2 regions of the Bacillus lumedeiriae genome follow, and region 1 is predicted to be linked to the other one. Evidence: riboswitches for the same ligand, from Rfam matches in the RefSeq annotation. Region 1 holds a riboswitch; the other holds the start of a gene.

Region 1 (4,292 bases):
AACCGGCAATGAGTGCCGTAGATGAGTTTGGAGCGACCGCGAGCAAATAGCCGTTTCTCATACCAGACTGTTTTACTTTTTCTTTCAGCTGCTGCCATTTTGAACCTCCGTATCCTCTCTGTTCAAAATACACGCCGTTCTCCCAGTCCGAACCTCGAAAGACTGGATATTCTCCTTTTTCCTCCGCCAGCTCCGCGCTTGCCTGAATCGTTAAAAAGGCAATTTGTTCATATAATTCATCACAATACTGTACCGCTTCTTCCGACTCCCAGCTCAATCCTTTTAAAGCGAGCATATGATGCCATCCAAATGTTCCGAGCCCGATGCCCCGATATTTTTGATTCGTCAGCTGCGCCTGTAAAACAGGGATCGTATTAATATCAATGACGTTATCAAGCATTCTCACTTGAATCGGAATTAATCGCTCAAGTACACCATCCATCACTGTCCGGGCTAATGAAATGGACGATAAATTACACACCACATAATCGCCGGGATCTTTCGTAATGATGATTTTTCCATCTTCCGTTTTTTCTTCTACAACAACGGTTGGACTCATATTTTGGCAAATTTCTGTACATAAATTGCTTGCATAAATCATCCCTTCATGCTTATTCGGATTCGCCCGATTGACCGTATCCCGATAAAACATGTAAGGCGTACCAGTTTCCAGCTGAGAAATCATGATCGCTTTCATAATCTCGATGGCCGGCACGGTTTTTTTGCTAAGTTGCGGATGTGAGGCACATTCCATGTATCTCTTTCTAAACGTTCCTTCTCCTTGCTTTTCATCGAATGAATCTTCAAGAGAATAACCCATGACTTTTCTGACTTCATGCGGGTCGAACAAATGCCAGTCTCCTCGATTGTCTACTGCTTCCATAAATATGTCTGGTATCGATACACCGGTAAATAAATCATGTGTTCGACGGCGTTCATCTCCGTTATTCAATCGAGTTTCCAAGAACGAAAAGATATCCTTATGCCAAATATCCAGGTAGACAGCGATCGCCCCTTGCCGCTGACCGAGCTGGTCAACCGACACGGCTGTATTATTTAGCTGCTTCATCCAAGGAATCACACCCGAGCTTACATTTTTAAACCCTTTAATATCACTTCCCTGGCTGCGGATTTTCCCTAGATAAATGCCAAGGCCCCCACCGTTTTTGCTTAAGTTTGCCGCATCTGTATTCGCATCAAAAATGCCCTGCAGACTGTCGTCGACCGTATCAATGAAACAGCTGGACAGCTGACCGTATGACTTGCCCGCATTAGCAAGCGTTGGAGTAGCTGTTGTCATATATAAATTAGAAAGTGCCCAATACGCTTCTTTGACGTACTGTAAACGCTGATCCCTGCGTTCGTTCATCATTAAAGTCATCGCAATCATAAGCCATCTTTCCTGTGGGAGCTCTGCCGTTTGTTTGTTCAGCGTATGAGCTAAATACCGCTCACTTAACGTAACAATTCCGATGTATGTAAATAATTGATCTTTGTCCGGATCGATCACTTTCCCTAATTCATTGATCTCATCTTCCGTATAAGCAGCGATTAACTGCGAATCATATACTCCATCTTTGATTAACAAATGAATAAGCTCTAGAAAGTTTCCATACGCACTTCCTGCTTCTCCCCGCGTTTTGGCGGCTTGTTTGTAAAGCTGTTTTAAATACAGACGAGCCGCTATAAATGTCCAATTGGGCTCTTCGCTTGTGATCCGCTCGACCGCTGCATGGAGAAGCAGCTGTTGTGTTTGTTCTTCTGTCCACTCTTCTCTCGTATGCAACGTGTCTCTCACTTTTTTCTGATAGTCCGCTAGTCCAATAGTTGGAAATTCCGATTGAATTTCCTCAAGAACCTCTTCCGCAATGCTCTGTACTGTCTCAATCATGTTTATTCCTCCTAAACAAATAAATAGTTTAGAAAGTGATTTTTTCCATAAAAAAACCATCTTTCCAAATGAAAGATGGGATCAGGGCGAAGAAAGGCACTCTTAAATAAAAAATTGAACAGACTGATTCTGAATGTATAAAAAAGAATGTCTGTATGAAAGAGATTTTCGTTTTCCTCGCGCTGCCTTCCCAACTCCCGAAGAAGATCAAACGCTATAAAAAGGCAGGTCTCCTGGCTCGTGCTTCTTCCTTTCGCGTTCCTTCCCGTCGTAAGACAGTGGGTTCAGCCGCGATCGTCTACACTTACAGTTGCGGGGACAGCTTCGGTCTTTCACCGAATTCCCTATTAAGCTGCAACAGCACCTCTTTACTATTTAACACTAAATATTGATTTAAATGAAAAGCAAACACTAAATGTTGTGTCCGGATTAGTATAGCAGTGATTATCCTCTTGCGCAAGCAGAGTTTGGTTTCTTTTTTTGAACTTTCCACATAATGTAATCTACTTATGACTCCTTACAAAATCAGGATACTTCTCCCATTGAACAAATGTATTTTTTACCATAAGCAAAGGGGGTTGTTATTTTTTAAAATACATAAACTAACTCATATTATTTCTCATATCTAGGGGGGGATTATGTTTGATTAGATCTATTTTCTTTGTCTGTACTCTTTTGATTAGTTATTTTTCCACTTCTGTATGGACGCAAGCCCATACAAGCAGCCGTGATAAATTTGAAAAGTCCGGACATGTTGTATGGGAAGTGAATGCACAAACGAAACTTGTTGCAATCACTTTCGATGATGGGCCAGATCCCAGGTATACTCCACAAATCCTTGATATCTTAGCCAAGCATAATGCAAAAGCAACCTTTTTCGTCACTGGAAAAAATGCTGATAAGTTTCCCCATATTTTAAAAAGAACTGTAAAAGAGAATCATGCAGTTGGCAATCACACATATAATCATATTTACGATAAAAGTACTAATTCTAAAAAATTAAAAACTGAACTGGACTTAACCGCTCAAACTATAAAAAATATTACAGGAAAGGAGACGTCACTTTTTCGTCCAGTTGGTGATGTATATAATGACTCAGTTATTCGTAATGCCGTTCAAAAAAATTACTTAGTTGTCATGTGGTCTTGGCATCAAGACCCTAAAGATTGGCTGCGTCCATCTGCAAATAAAATTAGCAGCCATGTCACTAAAAATGTAAAATCCGGTGACATTATCCTCCTTCATGATGCTGGCGGTAATCGCACCCAAACGGTAGAAGCCTTGGATACAATATTAACTTACTTAGATAAAAATGGTTATAAGTGTGTAACAATTCCTGAATTGATTTATCATGCCCAGGTAATAGAAAAAGATAAACTACACATATTCCCTATACACTCAATGTAATGTTAGAATTCCTTATTAAACAACGGCTGAAACCACTTAATGCCCCTTTTATTTACCGGCCATATTTTCATATCCGCCACTAAATGACTTAGATAGGCAGCTGTAGCCGTTAGGAAACTTCCTTCGAGCCCGACGCTTTGTTGGAACTGCCAAGCAATTGCTGCAAAGCACGTGGCACCTATGAAAGAATGAGTTAACGAGCGATGAGATAAAAATGACGAAACAATGATAAATACACTTAGTAACAACAGCCAAAAAATATCCGCATACCAAGCAGCACTTCCTAAAACAGCACCTGTTATAAAAAGCATCGTCCGCTGTTTGATAAATAGCCGCGGCAAAACCATTAGACAGATTCCAACAATAAAACCTGCCGACTGGGTGAAGCCTGTTAATGTTAAATAGCTGTAACCGATTAAAAATATGCCGGTAATTGCAAAAAATAAAATAAGCCATTTCTTTGATACTGTAATCCGGTTAGATAGTTTTCCGTTCACATCTAAGTCCGGCGCAAGACCAGCGATTGCACCAATGCCAATTAATGAAGCAGTCGTAAGCGGATCCGTTTGTAAATAAAGCGCAGTGCCTAATCCTGCGGCTCCCCCAATCGCTAAATGAGATGAACCTTTCACTTGCAAACATCCTTTCTTCTGAACTGCTTCTATTATATCAAACAAATGTTCTCTATCATATAAAAATTGTCCAAAAGCAGGTGAAGCTACCTTTTCTTGGACAGTCTTTTATTTTTTATCGTTATATCATCCTTTAATCTTCGCGGAACTTTTAATAAAATAAAAAATCCCCGCGGGTATACCGCGGGATTAAGCGTCAGCCTGCCGGTCAATGACACGAAGCAGCCAATCTTGAACACTTTCAATGTATTCTCCAGGGATATCCATTTCTGCAAGCGTAGCTCCTCTGCCGATAATTCTCAATCCAGGCATAATTGTCGGCTTCATTGGATTCATTGAATAAACAACTGTATCAATGTGGT
Region 2 (4,292 bases), on a different contig from region 1:
CCGGCCATGTTCAGTCGTATTCCCGCCGATCCCAGCATTGATGACTGCTTGGCTTTGTGCAAGCTTATTCACCCATTTGTCTTTCACATCATAGCCGTTCGCCTGCCAGTTGGCTCCCTGTGTATTGCTGTCACCAAAGGCCAGGATCAAACCATTTTGATGATCGATCGGCATCATCACACGCTTGACCGCTTGGAAATATCCAGCCGCTATATAGGCAGCACGATATTTGTAACGAACCGAGGTTTCTGCAGCTTCATACAATGGTCCATTCAACCATTGTGCTTGATCATATGAACGGGAAAAACCGGCTCCTTCTGCATAACTTCTTTCAAACATCGAGGACAAAGTAAGAACAATACACAACCCTAGTATTATTTTAACGAATAACCCTTTCAATCTCCTTCACCTAACCTATTAACAACGGACGTATATATTATTGAAAGTAACCGCCGAATTTTTTTCCTAATAAACTATGTATACCTTACCATAACAGCTCCTACTCCGATACCTTCTGTCGGAGCAGGCACCTTGTCGAAACTTGCAAAAGAAAAAGCATTGCACACTGTAAGCGTTTTCACATATACTATAAGTAGGTTGGATGACACGCGTGGTCATCATCGTATTTGGCGTAGGCGGGGCCGATACAAGGATAGACTTTCATACATTATTTACCGAAATCATATATAAATCATTCATGATCAAACGAGCCATCCATTCTTCTGATGAAGAGTGGATGGCTCGTTTTTCTTCAGCTTCTTCAAACATGCCTTGATTGCAGCCTATATTGGACGCAAATTCCATGCAAAAGAAAAAAGCCGCTCTAAAAGCGTCATCTTTCGTGACCTTTTAGAGCGGACTTTTTCCTATTTAAGATAAAATAATAAAAAATGGCGGTATCCCTTCTCTTACTCTTGTGATTGCTGCTGACTGGAAAGCTGTGTTTCAATCCTTTTCAAGGACTCGTGCATTTTAAAAAAGATAATAAGAAGTTCGCAATACACACGCACTAATAATGGACCGATGACCAGCGTTAACAGCCCCATGATCACACCTAATCCGCTGCCATAAGGAGAACTGATCCCCGCAGCAATCGTGCCGATTCCAGAAAGAACAGACATCACGACCCCAACCCAGAAAATAATTTTAATAATTGTTGGTGTAACCATTTTATCGAACGACAAGAATCTATCCACATTCGTCCCCTCCCCTCAAAAGTCTGCGTTCAGTACATGTTATTCTGGGATGGGACATTTATGTGGAAAAATTTTCAATAAGGTTGTCCCAAAATGGTCAGCGGCGCGCACATTTCTGTAAGTGCCGCGCATAAAACGGACATAAGTGCGCAGAAACTCGCAATATAGATGCACAAACTTGAATAAGCAGCGCACAAGTTTATATACCGCGCGCATTTCACCTATTCCCGTGCATACCATCATGATTGCCGCGCAGAACATTCAAAAGTCAGCGCACAAATCGATGGCCTCTCCTTCACAAAAGCATAATAAGAGAAAAAATTTGATTTTCTTAAAAAATGCCGGCTATAAAGTGGTATAATATTCTCTAAGTGAATAAACCGTGCAGAAAAAAGGAACTGATTGCTCAGTCAAAAAGGGAATTCGGTGTAAATCCGAAGCTGTTTCCGCAACTGTAAGTGCTGATGAAATAAGAACAATGCCACTGTTTGAAACGAACGATATCAAATGGGAAGGCTCTTAAAGTAAATGGATGCACAAGCCAGGATACCTGCCTTTTTTCTATCGTATTATGCTCTTCGGAAGTTAAGAGGATGGTACGGCAACTTTGCATCTATACATATATTTATTGATGACGACTGCCGGCCAACGTTCTTGGGTGGTTTTTTTTATGGATTTTTTACACCACGGAAAATACGAAAGGTTGTTCATAAATGTTTATAGACGGAGGAATAATCAATGAAGAAAACGTTATTATACAGCTTGATTGCTTCGCTTTTTCTTATTTTCTTAACGGCCTGCGGCAATGACTCTTCATCTACAAAAGAAACAAAGAAAGAAGAAACATCTTATACAGTTACTGATGACAGAGGGAAAGAAATCACGTTGAAAAAAGTGCCGGAAACGGTTGTTTCCTTGCAGCCAAGTAATACAGAAATTCTCTTTGCTTTAGGAGCAGGCGACAAAATTGTCGGCGCAACTGAGTATGATACCTACCCGGAAGAAGCGAAAAAGATTAAACGTGTAGGTGACACTATGACAGTCAACGCTGAAGCAGTCATTGCCTTAAATCCCGATGCTGTCATTGCTTACACAAACGGTGACGATAAAGGAATTAAACAACTGGAAGACACAGGTATTCCTGTGTTTGTCATTAGTTCTGCGCAAACATTCGAAGACGTGTATGGCAACATCGAACAAATTGCGTCAGTCATGGGTGTGAAGGAAAAAGGCGACGAACTCGTTTCTGGCATTAAAAAACAAGTCGCTAATGTGCAAGAGAAAATCGCTAGTGTAAAAGAAAAGGAAAGAGTATACTATGAAGTCAGCCCTGCTCCTGATATTTTCACAGCTGGCTCCGAAACATTCCAGCAAGAAATATTGAACAACGCTGGTGTCGAAAACGTGTTTGCTGATCAAAAGGGCTGGGTAAAGATCTCTGAAGAAGAAATTGTAAAACGCAACCCGGATACCATCTTAACACCAGGCAGCGAAGATCCAGTGAAAGAATTCAAATCCCGTGCCGGCTGGGATCAAATCAATGCGGTGAAAAACGAGAAAATCTACTCCCTCGATACCGAGATCATGTCTCGTCCAGGCCCGCGTATCGGTGAAGCCGTCGAACTGACTGCCAAAACCGTCTATCCGGATCTTTTCAAATAATCCTTTAAAAGAAATGAATAAAAAATCCTCATAATAAAAGCCAATGAACATAGCCGTCAGGTCTTGTTCATTGGCTTTTTTTGAATAGTAAAAAAGGAGCGCTCTCATTAAGCAAATTTCCCCTCTTTTTATTCAATAGGACTCTTACAGGTGAAGAGATCTACTTATTATAATTCTTGGGTTATGGCTGTTGCCGGATCGATAGAAACGTAGTAATCGTCCATATTTGTATTAACCACGAATTCATAGTTTCCCTTGCGGTCGGTTTCAACATAATAAATATCTTGAACGTATTCACGGTACTTTTCATGTCTATAGGTATTTTCGTATTGACTAATCAAATACTTTTCCGCTTCTGCAATAGTCAGATGAAACGGCTCTTCATCTGCTGACATGTAATCAGGTAATTGACTCATTTTCCATTGGCCGTTCCGCTTCACAAGCGTCCACGTCTCTGCATGGGGTTCCTCAAGGCCTTGTGGATAACGAAGTGTTACTTTAATCTTCTCACTGCTTCTCTCTAAAATATCATACGGCAGTCCACTATCATATACTTCGTCGTAAACGAGCCAGTCACAATAGATACATGTAACCTTGTAATAGGCTTCCATTCTTTCAAGCATTTTTCCTTCTGCAAAAGGAGTTAATTCCTTTTTAAATGTGGAAAAAAGAGGGCGGGTCTTTTTTAATTCATCCATACTATCTTCCCAGGAAACATTCACATACAAGTAATAATAGATAATCGAACTAGCTTTATGTTGTACTTCACTGATTAAATTAAATAGCTCTTGATCGTTGTATTCATCTACTGCCTTTGCCTGGTGCGCGCGATATAAGAACATCATCAATTCCGCGCGTGTCAGCTTTTGATCCGGGGAAAATGTGGTGGTACTCGTTCCCGATGTTACTTTATAGCGGACAAGAGCTTCAATATATGGAGCAGACCAATGAGACACTTTCACATCTTTAAATGGCAATGTAAACTGTTTTTTTCGCTCATATCCGAATGCATCAACGATTAATTTAGCCATCTGTGCCCTTGTTAAAATATCATTCGGCCGCATCGTCCGGTCTGTAAATCCCTGCAAAATCCCCCTCTCCGCAAGTGCAGCCACTTCATTATAATTCTTGTTTAACACGGTCACATCACGAAAACCTGCATGATTGGTTTCTCTCTTCAACCCAAGAATTCGTGCTGTCATCACTGCTGCTTCCATCCGAGTCACATATTTTCCAGGCCGGACTTTTCCATCCTCATCCTTTTCAAATACTCCCTTTGATGCTAGACTCCAAACCGCTTCGTATGCCCGATGTTTCGGCGACACATCATCAAACACCCTGGCTGCAGCATTCACCTTTGCTGGGGAAAATACAGTGCCTATAAAAATACAAGAAATGATAAACATCAACCACTTATTCATAATACTTCCTTTC

Evidence for each region. Region 1 has a riboswitch for cobalamin ahead of QYG89_RS15335 (ribonucleoside-diphosphate reductase subunit alpha). Riboswitches for the same ligand answer to the same signal wherever they lie in the genome.
Region 2: another riboswitch for cobalamin. It lies ahead of QYG89_RS15895 (ABC transporter substrate-binding protein); the one in region 1 lies ahead of QYG89_RS15335 (ribonucleoside-diphosphate reductase subunit alpha).

The regions. Positions count from the first base shown of each region.
Region 1 covers NZ_JAUIYO010000019.1:18,054-22,345, reverse strand. Annotated here, with positions in the region: gene QYG89_RS15335 (ribonucleoside-diphosphate reductase subunit alpha) at 1-1,891, opposite strand, end outside; cobalamin riboswitch at 2,098-2,274, opposite strand; gene QYG89_RS15330 (polysaccharide deacetylase family protein) at 2,534-3,298, shown strand; gene QYG89_RS15325 (metal-dependent hydrolase) at 3,301-3,930, opposite strand; gene QYG89_RS15320 (hypothetical protein) at 4,120-4,292, opposite strand, start outside.
Region 2 covers NZ_JAUIYO010000021.1:31,488-35,779, forward strand. Annotated here, with positions in the region: gene QYG89_RS15880 (SGNH/GDSL hydrolase family protein) at 1-399, opposite strand, end outside; gene QYG89_RS15885 (hypothetical protein) at 602-775, shown strand; gene QYG89_RS15890 (DUF4282 domain-containing protein) at 909-1,196, opposite strand; cobalamin riboswitch at 1,573-1,768, shown strand; gene QYG89_RS15895 (ABC transporter substrate-binding protein) at 1,935-2,858, shown strand; gene QYG89_RS15900 (S-layer homology domain-containing protein) at 3,026-4,279, opposite strand.